2 regions of the Steroidobacter cummioxidans genome follow, and region 1 is predicted to be linked to the other one. Evidence: riboswitches for the same ligand, from Rfam matches in the RefSeq annotation. Region 1 holds a riboswitch; the other holds the start of a gene.
What was found. Region 1 has a riboswitch for cyclic di-GMP ahead of D0550_RS04080 (fibronectin type III domain-containing protein). Riboswitches for the same ligand answer to the same signal wherever they lie in the genome.

Region 1 (7,582 bases):
CCGGACAAACGTCCCGTCGACGTGTTGAACGACGCCCACGATGGGCGGTTCGCGATGCTGTAGGTCAGCGTGTTGCCATCGGGGTCGTTGCCCGTCGGCTGGAAGTTATAGGCGGCACCCGAGGACACGGTCGTCGCCGGCGTGCCACTGATCGTCGGAGCACGATTGCTCGCGCCGGTGACGTTGATGGAGAACGCGGGCAACGTCGCAGTCAGGTTGCCATCGGTCACGCTGATGCGAATGTTCGAGAACGTGCCGGCCGCAGTGGGCGTGCCGTTCAAGCGGCCCGTCGCCGTGCTGAACTGCGCCCAGCTCGGTGCGTTCTGAATGGAGAAGCTGATGGTGTTGCCATCCGGATCGCTGGCGGTCGGCGTGAACGAATACGCCGCCCCGACGCTCGCGCTCGTCGATGGCGAGCCGGAAATCGTCGGCGCGCGATTGGGCGCGGCCGAGACCACGATCGAGAACGCAGGCAGCGACGTCGAAACGCGGCCATCGCTCACGCTGACGATCAGGTTCGAGTAAGTGCCGATGTCGGTCGTCGACGGTGTGCCGGTCAAAACGCCGGTCGCAGCGCTGAACGTCGCCCAGCGCGGCTGATTGCTGATGCGATAGACCAGCGTGTCGCCATCCGCATCGCTGGCTTGCGGGGTAAAGGTGTACGTCTGCATCGCCTGCACGCTAGTGGTCGGCGTGCCGCTGATGGTAGGCGCGCGATTGTCGAGGCCGCGCACCTGGATGGAGAACGCCGGCAGCGTGACGGTGCTCGTGCCGTCGTTGACGCTGATGCGGATGTTCGAATACGTACCGACGTTCGCTGCGCCCGGCGTACCGCTCAACACGCCACTCTGGGTGCTGAAGGTCGCCCACGACGGACGATTGGACACCGTGAAGCGCAGACGATCGTTCTCAGGATCGGAATACGTGGGTTGGAACAGATAGCGCTGATCCACGATCACCGACGTCGCCGGCGTGCCGGAAATGGTCGGCGGATTATTGGGCGGCGGTGGCGGCTGCGTCCGGCCATTCACCTTGATCGTGAAGGGACCGATGGAGCGCGTGTCGCGGCCATCGGTGACACTGATCGTGATTTCCTGGGAGTCGCCCACGTGGGCGTCTTGCGGCGTGCCGCTCAGGATGCCGGTTTCGGAGTCGAAGCTGGCCCACGCCGGCTGATTGGTGATGAAGAACTCGAGGAAGTCGTCGTCCGCATCGATCGCGCTGGGCTCGAACCGATACGGCTGCCCCGCAGTCGCGGTGGCCGCAGGAATGCCATCCACTTCGGGCGGCTGATTCGCCGGCACCGGCAGCGCCGGATCGTCGGCAGTACCGCCTGCCGGCGGCGACTGCTCGCTGACTGGTCCCGTTACAGCGCCATCGTCACTAGAGTCGCCGCATGCTCCCAATGACGCGGCAATCAACGCCAGCAGGGCCCGCTGCAGGAAGGTTTTCCCGAAAATAGTTGGAATCATTGCTCGTACCTTGGCTTCGCGCACGACAACGACGGTCCGAGGACCGGCGCTGAATCGCGCTGCTGTGTTCCGGAAAAAAGGCAGTCGCCGCAACGCATGCGCGGCGCTCGAAGCGCAAAGAAAGATTGGCGCGCACGGGGGCGTGCGCTATCGGCAGCTTGTTGTCGTTGTTCTTCACACGATCGCGCGTGCACGCGCTCGCAAGGGGCCTTGCGAACGTCGCGACGGTGGCGTCGGTGGCAACCCCGCTGTCGTAGGAGCGCTGCGCATCACACGCAGTGTTCCAGTAGACCGGAGGCTTTGCGTCCCCGCCTTTCGACGGGTTTGCCGATATCACTTTCTGCTGCTCCCAGACTTTATTATCTGGTCGAAAGCGACCGAGGTCCCTTTCGACTTAACTGTGGTCAGTCGACCCCAGGGCCGCAAGGCCTGGTCGAACAGCAGCAAAAGAATAGGAAGGATGACGGCAAGCTCGGTGACGCTGAAGAGCTGGCCGGCAACCCCGCTATCCCCAGCATCGCTGTAGGACCGGAGGCTTTGCGTCGCCGTCTTTCGACGGTTATGCCCTGGTGAAGCGTTGTTCGTTCGGTTCGCGTCCCTCACCCACTCTCGCCGCCGTGAAGGCCGCGTCCAGTAGAGCCGGTGCGATTCGACGAAATCGATTGAACAAAACTTCGTGGTCGGAGCGGAGTTAATCGTAGGGATTTTGTTTTTGCAATTGTCGGTAGTGACCGACAGCGCGGCGGTGGAAATGTCACCGCTAATTCACATAACCGCGCCAGAATTCAGACGCGAGTGCAACGTGCTGCGCGCACTGCTGCTGTGCATGCGCGCAAACATTTAACAATGCCGAAAAACAAAGCGGCGGCTGGATCGCTCCAGCCGCCGCTGCACTATCGAGCCAGCAGTGCTTGTTACCGCACGACCTTCGACGAGACGTTCGAGTTCGCGCTCTCCGAGCCGTTGCTGGTGTAAGCACGCACCGAGAAGTAGTAGGTGCCCGGCGAGAGATTGCTGATGGTGTAGCGCGTGATGCCCGCGTTCGCCACCTGGATCGTCTGCGTCATCGCACTGGCGCTGGTGCCGTACGAAATGCGGTAACCGGCCAGGTTGCCCAGCGAGCTGCCGTCGGTGTTGGTGGTCGGCGGAGTCCAGCTCAGCGTCGCGCCGCCATTCGACACATCGACCACGCTGATCGAGAAGGCCGCCAACGAAGTGGTCGCACGACCGTCGCTCACGCTGATCGTGATGTTGTTGTACGTGCCGACCTGCGAGGCGCTCGGCGTGCCGGACAGCTGACCGGTGCTGGTGTTGAACGTGGCCCAGCTCGGACGATTCGCGATCGAGTAGGTCAGCGTGTTGCCATCCGGATCGCTCGCGGTCGGACGGAAGCTATAGGCGCTGCCCGCGTTGACCGAGCGAGCCGGCGTGCCGCTGATGACCGGCGCGCGATTCGTGCTGTTCGTGACGTTGATCGAGAACGCCGGCAGCGAAGTCGTTGCCGTGCCATCGCTCACACGAATCTGGATGTTGCTGAAGGTACCGGTTGCGGTCGGTGTGCCGCTGAGACGACCGGTCGAAGTGTTGAAGGTCGCCCAGCTCGGACGATTGGTGATGGTGTAGCCGAGCGTGTTGCCGTCGGGATCGTTGGCAGAGGGCTGGAAACTATAGGCAGTACCGACCGTCGCGGTCGTCGCCGGCGTGCCGCTGATCGTCGGCGCGCGATTGGCAATCGTGCCGGTGGTGTTCACCGTCACCGAGAAGGCCGGCAGCGATACCGTGTTCACGCCGTCGGTGACGCGCAGGATGATATTGTTATAGACGCCGGGCGACTTCGGGTAACCCATGAGCCGGCCGCTGTTCGGTGCCAGCACCATCCAGCCCGGCTTGTTCACGAGCGTGAACTTCAGCGGGCGGCCTTCCGGATCGGCTGCGCTCGGCAGAAAGTTGTACGAGGTGTTGGCCTTGATGACCGCCGGCGGCGTGCCGCTGATGGTCGGTGGCCGATTGACAGTCTGGGCGGATGCGAGACCCGCAAACGAAGCCAACGCCGCGATCGCGGCGAAAGACGAAGAAACGCGCATGAGCAGCTCCCAGCAAAGCACTGTGTTCCGATGCCAGCTCGCGCCCACGACACGGATTGATAGCGTGTCGTGCACGAGCACCTGTGTCTGGCAAGGGAAGCTGGCTTTGCTGGGCCGGCGCTAAAGTGCGCGGGCGGCAGGCCGAAAAACTTCACGAGACAACCTGATCAGGTCGGGTTGTAACGGCAACCCCGCTATCTTTGGCGCGACTGCTGGAACAGTGGCACCAGAGGACCGGAGGCTTTGCGTCACCGTCTTTCGAACGGCTTTGCCCTTACAGACGGCCCATATTGTGCTGGAAACGGCCAATGTGACATATCGGGGCCCAACCCCCCCAAAAACGCGTTTCAGGAAAAACCTGCAAGCGGCAGCCAGGCACTTTCAGCGACTCTTAATGGCGACGCTTAGTGAAGGCGCATCCAAAACCTGATGCGCAGGCCGCAGCAAACTCTATTTTTTTCGAGATATTTGTTATTCCGGCAGCGTGAAGCCGTGCTGTCGTACCAGCCGCGTGCAGGCGGCCACCAGGTGCTCATCGTAAAGTTTTCCGGCACTCCGGTTGATCTCTTCGATCGCGGCATCCATGCCCGCAGCCGGCCGGTACGGACGCGGCGAGCACATCGCTTCCACCGTATCGGCGATCGCGAGGATGCGGGCTTCGAGCATGATCTCCTCGCCCTTCACGCCGCGCGGATAACCGCTGCCGTCGTACCGCTCGTGCGACTGATAAATGATGTCGGCGACGGGCGCGCCCAGATCGATATCCGCAAGCAGCTGGCAACCTTCTTCGACGTGAGTGCGCATCAGCGCGAGCTCGGCCTCAGTCAGCGGTGCGGGCTTGCTGAGAATGGACGCCGGCACGGCGATGTTGCCGACGTCGTGTAACAGAGCGGCAACTCGCAAGCCGTGCTGGCGCTCGCCATCGAGACCCGCTTCGCGACCGATCGCGACCGCTAACGCAGCCAGGCGACGCGACGAACCCGCGGTGTACGGATCGTGCCGCTCGCTCATGCGCACGAATGAATCGATCATGCCTTGAAGCGCCACATCGGTGCGTTGAAGCGCACTCAGCGTCACCGCATGCGCTCGCTTCGAGTGCAAAACGCGCCAGACGCCATCAGCCAACGCCGCGAGCGCGCGCTGCTCTTCGTCGCCGTAGTTCGTATCCCGATTGCCAACGCCGAGCACCGCGACGACTTCGTCACCGGACAGCATGGGCACGGCCAGAAAGCGCGTGAGGTCCGGCAGGCCATCGCTCTGCGGCTTGCGGGCGATATCGTTGGTCCAGGTCGCATGCTTACCTCGCACGCATTCACTGAGCATCATCGCGCGGCCAATCGGCTGCGGCTCCGCATCGGACATCACCACCTGCGGCCGGCTGGCATCGCGCCAGGCAGCCAGTGTCATGGTCTTCTGCGCGTTATCGACGAAATACAAATAGCCCAGCGGGCTGCGGGCCACTTCCAGTGCCTGCTCGATCACCCGTCGCACGATGGCGGACTCATCGAACGAGTCGGCCTGTTTGAACAGCTCGACCAGGAACTCGGACTGACGCTGCGCCAGGCGGTTCGCGATGAGCTCGCGACGACGCTGCGCGATATCGCGGATCAGCACGATGCTGTCGCCGCGCGTGTTCTCCAGCAGACCGACGCTCACCTCGACGTCGAACAACGTGCCGTCCTTGCGACGATGCTTGGTCTCGTAACGACCACCACCACGGACTCGACCCAGCTGCAGTCGCATCGTGGTCTCGCCGGACGTGGGATCCTCGATGTCGGCGGCATTCATACGCAACAGCTCTTCCTTGCTGTAGCCCGACATGCGGCAGTAGGTCGCGTTGACGTCCTGGATCTGACCGTCGCTCCCCAACAGCCACGAGCCGTCGGCCGCGGCATCGAGTAGCACGTTGCCGGCCTTCGCTTGTTCCTGCAGCGTTCGTTCGTTCTCCACTCGCTGCGTGAGATCGAACGCGGCGACCAGATCGGCATTGCGACCGTCGAACTCGATCTGCTGCGAGGAGATAGATAAGGAGAGCGCGCCGCCATTCTTGCGCTGGTGCGCGCTGATCAGCGGGTCGCGCACATCAGCGCCCGGCATCGTCAAAGCCGACGCTTTCAAGGCCAGGAATTCGGCGCGCGAATAGCCGTACATCGCCAACGCCGCGTCGTTGACGGCGATGAAGCCGCCGGTCGCGTGATCGGCAATCCACAGCGGCTGCGGATTGTTTTCGAACACGCGGCGGAAACGCGCTTCGCCAGCGGCCAGCCGCTGATTGCTCGCTTCGAGCTCACTGATCTGCGAGCGTAACCGCGAATGAGTTTGCACCGCGCGCTCCATGGCCTCGGCCTGAGCCTGCGCTTGTTGTGCATTGTATTGGGCTTCAGCTTGCAAACGCTCGGCGCGTTCGACTGCTTCGGCTTGCGCGCGTTGCGCCTTCTCCAGGGCGTCAGTTTGCGCGGCCTGTGCGCGTTGAGCACGCTCCAGCGCTTCAGCTTGCGCAGTCTGCACGCGTTGCGCCTTCTCGAGCGCTTCCGCTTGAGCGGCTTGCTGACGTTGCGCGGCCTGCGCTTTTTCGAGCGCCTCGGCTTGATTCTTTTCGAGCACGGCGAAGCGCTGCATGGCCGCCGTGTCGAGCATGTTCATCGGACGGGTGTTGCCGCTCGTGCCGTTGCCATGCGCTGCGTTGCCATTACCGTTGGCGCGCGCGCCGTTCGCATGGCCGGGCGGCAGCAACTCATCGAGCGCGGTGAGCAGTTTCTCCGGCGCCGTCGAGCGCGCCAGAAAGCGCTCGGCGCCCAGCTCCAAGGCAAAGCGCTCGTACTTCGGATCGTCGTGGCGACGCGTGTAGAACAGGAACGGGATGCTCTGCAGGCGCTCGTCCTGCTTCCATTTGCGGCATAGAGCGAAGCCGTCCATGCGTGGCAGGACGATGTCGGAAACGATGGCCTGCGGCGGCTCGCGCCGCGCAGCGTCCAGCGCCGCGAGTCCGTTCGAGGATTTCAGAACCCGATGACCGCGACCCGACAGCAATGTCTCGAGCGCGCTTTGCTCTGACTCGCGCTCGAATGCGATCAGGATGACACCCATGCCGAAGTCTCCCGGCGCGAGCGCGCCACCCTAAATAACAGTCCCTGCGGAGCCACCGAAGTATGCCAAGCGCCGGCGGCGCTTGGCACGATTAGGGGGAACTCTGAATAACAAAGGGAGACGCAGAGCACATTCTGCGTCTGCTCGATCCGGTTCAGGGGCCAGCGCGGTTGATGCGCGTCCAGTACTGGCCGAGCAGCGAGACCTGATCGGTGAATTGCTTGAAGTCCACCGGCTTCACGATGTAGCTGTTGGCATGCGCCTTGTAGCTGCGCGCCATGTCCGATTCCTGGTCCGAGGACGACATGATCACGACGGGCGTCGAGCGCGTCTTGGGATCGGCCTTGATCTGTGCCAGCACATCCAGACCGTCGATCTTCGGCATGTGCAGGTCGAGCAGCATCAGTTTTGGATTGCCCGAGGCACGCTGCGCGTACACGCCCTGCCGGAATACATAATGAAGGGCCGCCTCGCCGTCCTGCACCCACACCACCTGTTGGGAGACGCCGCCGATCTCCAGCGCGCGGATCGTCAGCTCCGCATCCGTGGGATTGTCATCCGCGAGCAGAATGTACCCGGTGTGACTCACGACATCTCCCCAATGCTCGCACCTTCAGCCAGTGCGATCACGAATCCGTACTCTCGCGCCACTTCGCGCATGTGCTCATATCTCCCCGACTTGCCGCCGTGGCCAGCCTCCAGATTAACGTGTAACAACAACGGGCGAGCGCCCGTATTGTGCCGTCGCAGCTTGGCGACCCATTTGGCGGGCTCGTAGTACTGCACCTGACTATCCCATAGTCCGGTGGTGACCAGCATGGCTGGATACGGCTGGTGGCGGATGTTGTCGTAAGGCGAATAAGAAAGCATATAGGCGTAGGCAGCGGCTTCGTTCGGATTGCCCCACTCGTCGTATTCGAGCGTGGTCAAGGGAATGCT
Region 2 (7,582 bases), on a different contig from region 1:
AGCACCGAGGCGTAGGCCGTGCGGAAGTACGGCGTGTACGCGTGCTCGGCGCCCATCGCATTCACTGCAGAGTTGAGTGCTTCGGAGGCGAACTGCTCCGATTCGCCCAGCTGGCCCTGCGCGCGACGAATCTGTGACAACGAGTCGAGCACTTCGGCGACCTGCCGGCTGTTGTTGCCGAACAGGACACGCTGGCTCTCGAGCGTGCTTTCGAACAGCTCGCCGGCCTCGTTGATGTGATTCTGCATCAGCAGCGCTTCACCGAGCCGGGTCTCGGCCAGCACGCGATCCGGGTGCAGCGGATTCGCGGTGAGGCGGAAGATGTCCACGGCCTGACGGGTCACGCGTTCCACCGAAGGAATGTCGTCCATCCACATGAACACCAGCGACAGGTCGAGCAGCACCACTGCGACTTCCTGATCGTTCGGTCCGCGTACCTGGCGATTCAATGCCAACGCTTGCTCGAACGACTGCCGCGAGCGTGTCACGTCACCGCTGGCAAATTCGACACGGCCGCGATTGGTCAGCAAGGTTGCGTAGGTGGGCGTGCGCTGGCCGCCGATGCGATCACAAAGCGTCATCGCCTCTTTGATCACGCGCGCCGAGCCCTCCATATCGCCCAGTGCGCGCAGCGTAATGGCCAGTTCCGACATGTCGTCGGCAGCTGGCAAGCCGCCGCCGTTCGCCATTTGCCGGCGCAGATGCACGGCGTCCTCGAGATAACTCAGCGAACGTTCCGGATCGCCGCTGCGGCGGAACGCGCGACCGATGGAAGCGAGCAATCGGGCTCGCACTTCCGGACGCATGCCTTTATCGGCTCGCACCTGCAAGCCCGACTGTTCGAGCAGCTGCCGTGCGGTGATCTCTTTGCCTTGCGCTTTGAAAGGCTCGGCCGCGGAGAACACATCCAGCATGAATTCGGAGACGGCCTGCGCCGATTTGCTTTCGTTGGTGGCGCGGTCGCGCTCGGCGGCGATGCGCTGGTTCTGCACCGACATCGCGACCGCGAACGCCACGATGACCACCATCAGGAATGCGCCGGCCGACACGCCGAACGCATGGCGGCTCACGAACCGTTGTGAGTAGTACAGCCAGTTGCCCTGGCGCGCGACCACCGGTTCGGCCGACAAATAACGACGCACGTCGGCCGCCAGCTGTTCGACCGAGCCATAGCGATGCTGCGGCTCCTTGCGAAGCGCGCGCATGACGATCGAGTCGATGTCGCCGAGCAAGCGTTTCTGCAACCGGTCCGGCTGCAGTCCGCGAGCCAGCGCGATGGCGGCGATGGGCGATTCGCCTTCGGTGGCCTGGGCCGCATCGACCGCTTTCTTGACCGCGGTGCTCGGGCGCTGCGGATCGCTGATACAGATGGAACGTTCCAGCTCGAGCTGGCTGGCCGAGGAGGGCACGGTGTACGGCCGCAGCCCGGTGAGCAGTTCATATAAAACGACACCGAGTGCATACACGTCGCTGGCGGTCGTGACCTGACGGCCGAGAATCTGTTCCGGGCTGGCATATTCCGGCGTGAGCAGCCGGTCGTTCATGCGCGTCAGCGCCAGCATGGCTGCCGCGTCGCCGGTGTCGAGCAGTTTCGCAATACCGAAGTCCAGCAGTTTGGGCGAGCCTTCAGCCGTCACCAGGATGTTGGCGGGCTTCAGGTCGCGATGCACGATCAGGTTCTGGTGCGCGTACTGGACGGCGTTACATATTTCCAGAAACAGTTTCAGCCGTGCCGTGAGATCGAGCTGCTGCCGGTCGCAATAACGATCGACGGGCTCGCCGTGCACATATTCCATGACCAGATACGGCTGGCCTTCCTGGGTCTCGCCGGCGTCGAGCAGCCGGGCGATGTTGGCGTGATTCAGGCTGGCGAGAATTTGCCGTTCGGCACGAAAGCGCTGCCCGAGGTCGCCATGGATGGTCGCGTTGTCGACGATCTTGACCGCGACCTGCGCCGAATACTGACGGTCGGCGCGCTCGCCCAGATAAACCGTGCCGGTGCCGCCGTGGCCGAGGATGGACGCGAGCTTGTAGTTTCCGATCACGCGCCCGACCAGCGCCTTGCGTCGGTCGCGGGTGGTGGCATCGATGGCCGCGCCGAGCGCGTGCGTCAGCGGGCCGGTGGACTGGCCGACGTCGCACGCCAGCAATTCGAGCAGCTCGTCTTTCAGTTCCTTGTCGTCGCCGGTCTGCGCGCTGACGAAGGCTTCGCGCTCGCGTTCCGGCAACTCGACAGCGCGGGAGAACAGATCCTGCAGGCGCTCCCAACGGTCGTCGACAATCTTCCCTGGTTGTCCCGTCGTCATGAAGGTTCGGGTTCGCGATTCCGGTTCGGTCGGATCTGGCGCAGGATCCAGGCCTTGGCGAGCCGGATCTCCCGATCGACGGTGGCCTCGGACACTTTCAGGGTCTCGGACAGCTCCTGATAGGTGAGGCCGCCGAAATAATGCAGCTCCACCATCTCCGCGAGGCGGGGATTGTTGCCGGACAGGCGCTGCAACGCCTCGTCGATTTCCAGCACGTCGATATCGCCCGCAGTGGCTGGGCCGAGATCGAGCACATCCATGTCGAAGTCATTGAGCGAGCCGGTGGTCGTGCCGCCGCGCTTCTCGCGAAACCGCGTCTTGGCATGGTCCACCAGAATACGTCGCATCTGCCGCGCGGCAACCGCAAAGAAGTGCGCACGGTCCTGCCACGAGACATTCATCTCGACGAGCTTGACGAATGCCTCGTGCACGACGGCAGTGGCCTGCAGTGTGTGGCCAGGCCGCTCGCGTTTCATGTAGCGGCGAGCCCGGTTACGCAGCTCCTCGTATATGAGCGGCGTCAGTCGTTCCAGGGCGCGGGTATCCCCTGACTGCCACGCAGACAACAGCCGTGTCACTGCCTGCCGGTCGGGCGGTGGAATGGCCGCTGCGATTGTGTTGCTCAGTTGCGGGTCTCCGATTCGGGGCCTGTCTGTTCTTCCCACGCTAAACGCATGGGCGCTTCCGTCGGGTTCTCTAGTTTACGGGCTCGAGTGCGACAGTTTCTCACTTGGTGCCCCGGCCGCACCGCGAGCTGCCCGCCAAAACCGCCCTACGGCCGTCCCTGAATCCGGCTCAACCGATTGATTTGGAGGGATCTCCGCAAGCAATCGCCGAGCGATGTACTGATTGTTCCCTTTTTCTTCCGCTTGTCCAGAGGGTGCTGTGACGGGTTTCTCAAAGGGACGTCGCTTATCCCAGTGATCGAGCCTTGCTGGTTCGAATTTTTAGCACTTTTCCTGGGAGGGTTTGTTGTCATGCGTAACGTATTTGCAATTTCGGCGGTGGTGGCGGGCGTCCTGTTTGCGGCTGGCAATAGCACTGGCGCGCAGCTGGTGGACGGCGATACCGGTGGCAAGCGCCCGGTATTTAACATTGTCGATGGCGACACGGGCGGTAAGCGTCCGGTGCTCGCGGATGGCGATACCGGTGGTAAGCGTCCGGTATTTAACATTGTCGATGGCGACACGGGCGGCAAGCGTCCGGTGCTGGCGGATGGCGATACCGGCGGCAAGCGCCCTGTATTCAATCTCACCGACGGTGACACGGGCGGCAAGCGTCCGGTGCTCGCCGATGGTGATACCGGCGGCAAGCGCCCGGTTTTCAATTTCACTGACGGCGACACGGGCGGCAAGCGTCCGGTGCTGGCCGATGGTGACACCGGCGGCAAGCGCCCGGTTCTCAATTTCACTGACGGTGACACAGGCGGCAAGCGTCCGGTGTTGACGCTGGCCGATGGCGATACCGGCGGCAAGCGTCCAGTTTTCAATTTCACTGACGGCGACACGGGCGGCAAGCGCCCGGTGCTGACGCTCGCCGATGGCGATACCGGCGGCAAGCGCCCGGTTTTCAATTTCACTGACGGCGACACGGGCGGCAAGCGTCCGGTGCTGACGCTCGCCGATGGCGACACCGGCGGCAAGCGCCCGGTTTTCAATTTCACTGACGGTGACACAGGCGGCAAGCGTCCGGTGTTGACGCTGGCTGATGGCGATACCGGCGGCAAGCGTCCGGTGCTCGCGTAATAAATGAATCCATCGCAACAGATTTGAATTCGAGTTTGGAGATGAAGATGAAAAAGCGTATCGCCCTTGGCGCCGCCATGTTGCTCACCCTCGGCACCGCAGTTGCCAGCACGTTCCTGTACGGCCACGAGCAAGCGTCGCTGGTCGGGCGGATGACGGAGCAGCAGATCACGTTGCCCTCCGATCATCTGCCGGCCGCGCAGACCGTGACTCCGGAGATGATTGCGATGTGGAAGGCAAAAGCCGCGTCGACTGATTACGAAAGTCTGAAAGCGCCTATCTAATTCACAGGTGCAATGGCGCGACCGGCTCCCTCCCGCCGGTCGCGCCGCGGTCGTCGGTGGACGGATACAGGCGTCGATGTTGTTGTCGTCGCCTACCGACAGACCTTCGAAGTGTGCGGTGAGTCACAGGCCCGTCGCGGTTTTGCGCCGCTGGCATCACACTTCGTTCGTTGACATATTTGCGCTGCGTATAGCACCCTAGCTGGCGTTGTCAGAGGTCTTGCCACGCGGCTCCTTAACGGAGCAGCAGGCCCGCCTCGCACCCAGGCAAACTCACCGAAAGGTGGGGACGCAAAGCCACCGGTCTAAGGGAAATTTTCCTAGGACAGCGGGGTTGCCAGCGCGGCCTCCTGCTTCGCAATGGAGGCGCCGATCGGCCCTCACCGCGTGTCCGGCGACGAATAAAAGATTGATGTCACAGTCCTCACAAGCTCGTCTGCCGCTCCGGGCTTCCGCACGGTTGCCACGCTTTGCATTGCTGGCGCTGTTGCTGCTCGGGCCTGCTGTATGTGTGCCGGCGACCCTGCTCGTCGGCCAGCGCGCGCCCGATTTCGCGCTGCGCTCGTTGGATGGTGCGAACGTGCGCCTGTCCGAGCACTCCGGCGAAGTGGTGTTGATCAACTTCTGGGCAACCTGGTGCGGGCCTTGTCGCCAGGAAATGCCATTGCTCGATGAGATCTACGGCAAGTACCGCCGCGCCGGCCTGGTGCTGTTCAGCATCAATCTGGACGAGGAAAACGAGCTGCAGGCGGCGCGTGAGATGGCAAAGACGCTGCGCGTCAGTTATCCGGTACTGTTCGATGCTCGCAAAGAAGTGAGCCGCGCCTATCAGGCGGGCACCATGCCGCTGACCGTGCTGATCGATCGCGAAGGTGTGGTGCGCTACGTTTCCGAAGGCTACAAAGTCGGTTATGAAACGCGCTACACCGAAAAACTGCGTGAGCTGCTGAACGAGTGACCGCGCGCAACGGATCCGCCTCGCCAACTCAATCGAACTCGTATCGAACTCCCGAGCACCCTTCACGGATTTCCCGGACACCTCCCCATGCGTCAGAGCCTGCTGAAAACACGAATCACATGGTTGGCCGCGCTGTTGCCTCTGCTGTTCGCGGCCGGACTGGCAAGCGCACAAGACGCCGCAACCTCGGCCACGACTGCGCCGCTCGTCGACACGAGTGCGCCGGCGCCTTCGGCCCCTGCGGGCGGCGGTGACAGCTTCAAGAGCCTCGACGAAGAAGTGCAGGCGCTGAAGAAAGAAGTGCTGGATCTGAACCGCGAGCTGTTCGTGCTGGAGGAGGAGCTGCTGTTCCCCGCCAACACGCAGGTGGCCGTGTTCGTGTCCATGGACGTGGGCGAGTTCTTCGCGCTCGACTCGGTGACCTTGAAGCTCGACAACAAGGAAGTCGCCAACTATCTGTACACCGAGCGCGAGGCGCAGGCGCTGCTCAAAGGCGGCGTGCACCGCGTGTTCATCGGCAATCTCAAGGCTGGCGAGCACGAGCTGATCGCGCTGTTCACCGGCCAGGGCCCGAATCAGCGTGACTATCGGCGCGGCGCGACCATCAAGCTCGACAAGGGCGTCGGCGCCAAGTACGTCGAGCTCAAGATCAGCGACAAGGCGCTCAAGGCGCAACCCGAATTCATCGTCAAGGAATGGGAATAACCCGTGCCGGGGCGACGTTACAAATTACTGGTCGCGATGCTGCTCGCGCCAGTCCTGGGACTGGCCGCGACCGGCGCCGGCGCCAAGGAGAAGAAGCCTCCTGAGCCGCGACCCCTGGTCGGCACCCCGCAGGTCGTGCGCGATCTGCATTGGGGCGACGTGCTGTTCTACTTCTATCAGGGCGACTATCTGCAGGCCTTGACGCGGCTTGGTGCCGCGCAGGATTTCAATCGCGTGAGTCATCACGGCGTGGAGGCCGAGCTGCTCAAGGGCGGCTTGTACCTGTCGCTCGGTCAGCATGAAGAGGCGGGTCGCATCTTCAAGGCGCTGCTGAACGACAACGTGCCGCTCGATGTGCGCAACCGCGCCTGGTTCTATCTCGCGAAGGTCTGGTATCAGCGCAACTATCTCGAAGACGCCGCGACCGCGCTGGCTTCGATTCATGGCGCACTGCCGGGCGATCTGGAGCCCGAGCGTCATCTGCTGCAAGCGCAGGTGTTGATGTATTTGAACCGCTATGACGAAGCGATTCGCGCGTTGGAGCGGTGGCAGCCGGTGGGCAAAGGCGACGTCTGGTCGTCTTACGCGCGCTTCAATATCGGTGTGGCGCTGGTGCGGCAGGACCGCGTCGAGGAAGCGGCCGAGCTGTTGAATGAAGTCGGTCAGATCGCCGCACCGACCGAAGAGCTGGCAGCGCTGCGTGACAAGGCCAACCTTGCGCTCGGCTTCGCCTGGCTCAAGGGCAATCGTCCCGAAGACGCCAAGAAAGTTTTACAACGGGTGCGGCTGACCGGCCCGCAATCGAACAAGGCCCTGCTCGCGGTGGGCTGGGCGGATTCGGCAGAGAAGAAGTTCAACAAGGCGTTGGCGCCCTGGATGGAGCTGCGCGATCGCGACATGCTCGATGCAGCGGTGCAGGAATCGTATCTCGCCATTCCGTATGCATACGCGCAGCTGGCGGCGACCGGGCAGGCGGCGGAACAGTATGTGAACGCGGTTGAAGCGTTCGCAGCGGAATCCAAGCGCATCGATCAATCCATTCAGGCCATTCGCGACGGCAAGCTGCTCGATGCCATCGTGGACAACGACCAGGCCGATCAGGTGGGCTGGTACTGGCAGCTGCAGAATCTGCCGGACGCGCCTGAGACCCGCTATCTGTATCACCTGCTGGCGACGCATGAGTTCCAGGAAGGGTTGAAGAACTATCGCGACCTCAAGCTCATGCAACGCAATCTCGCGACCTGGGCGTTGAGCGTGCAGGCATTCGACGACATGGTGGATACGCGGCATCGTGCATTCGATCGGCGTGTGCCCGCCCTGCAGGGCATGCTGGACAGCGTCGATCTGGATGCGATGGAAGCGCACAAGAACGAGTTGGAATCGCGCCTGGCCGCGACCGAGCGCGACAACGATGTGACCGCGCTGGCGACCTCGCGTGAACAGGAACAATGGACCAAGGTGCAGCAGATCGAAGCTGTGCTGGCGAAAGCGGACCAGAGCGATCCGATGGTGCAGGAGATGCGCGAGAAGGCGCGTCTGATCAAGGGCAAGCTGCTGTGGGATTTCAATGGCAGCTACAAAGCT

Region 2: another riboswitch for cyclic di-GMP. It lies ahead of D0550_RS11635 (TlpA family protein disulfide reductase); the one in region 1 lies ahead of D0550_RS04080 (fibronectin type III domain-containing protein).

The regions. Positions count from the first base shown of each region.
Region 1 covers NZ_LSRW01000005.1:72,885-80,466, forward strand. The annotation lists gene D0550_RS04075 (putative Ig domain-containing protein) at 1-1,472, opposite strand, end outside; cyclic di-GMP riboswitch class I at 1,708-1,811, opposite strand; cyclic di-GMP riboswitch class I at 1,965-2,048, opposite strand; gene D0550_RS04080 (fibronectin type III domain-containing protein) at 2,387-3,556, opposite strand; cyclic di-GMP riboswitch class I at 3,738-3,839, opposite strand; gene D0550_RS04085 (HD domain-containing phosphohydrolase) at 4,028-6,643, opposite strand; gene D0550_RS04090 (response regulator) at 6,798-7,232, opposite strand; gene D0550_RS04095 (S9 family peptidase) at 7,229-7,582, opposite strand, start outside.
Region 2 covers NZ_LSRW01000018.1:42,685-50,266, reverse strand. The annotation lists gene D0550_RS11655 (serine/threonine-protein kinase) at 1-2,306, opposite strand, end outside; gene D0550_RS11650 (ECF-type sigma factor) at 2,303-2,884, opposite strand; gene D0550_RS11645 (hypothetical protein) at 3,284-4,051, shown strand; gene D0550_RS11640 (hypothetical protein) at 4,099-4,335, shown strand; cyclic di-GMP riboswitch class I at 4,592-4,677, shown strand; gene D0550_RS11635 (TlpA family protein disulfide reductase) at 4,748-5,293, shown strand; gene D0550_RS11630 (AraC family transcriptional regulator) at 5,381-5,998, shown strand; gene D0550_RS11625 (tetratricopeptide repeat protein) at 6,002-7,582, shown strand, end outside.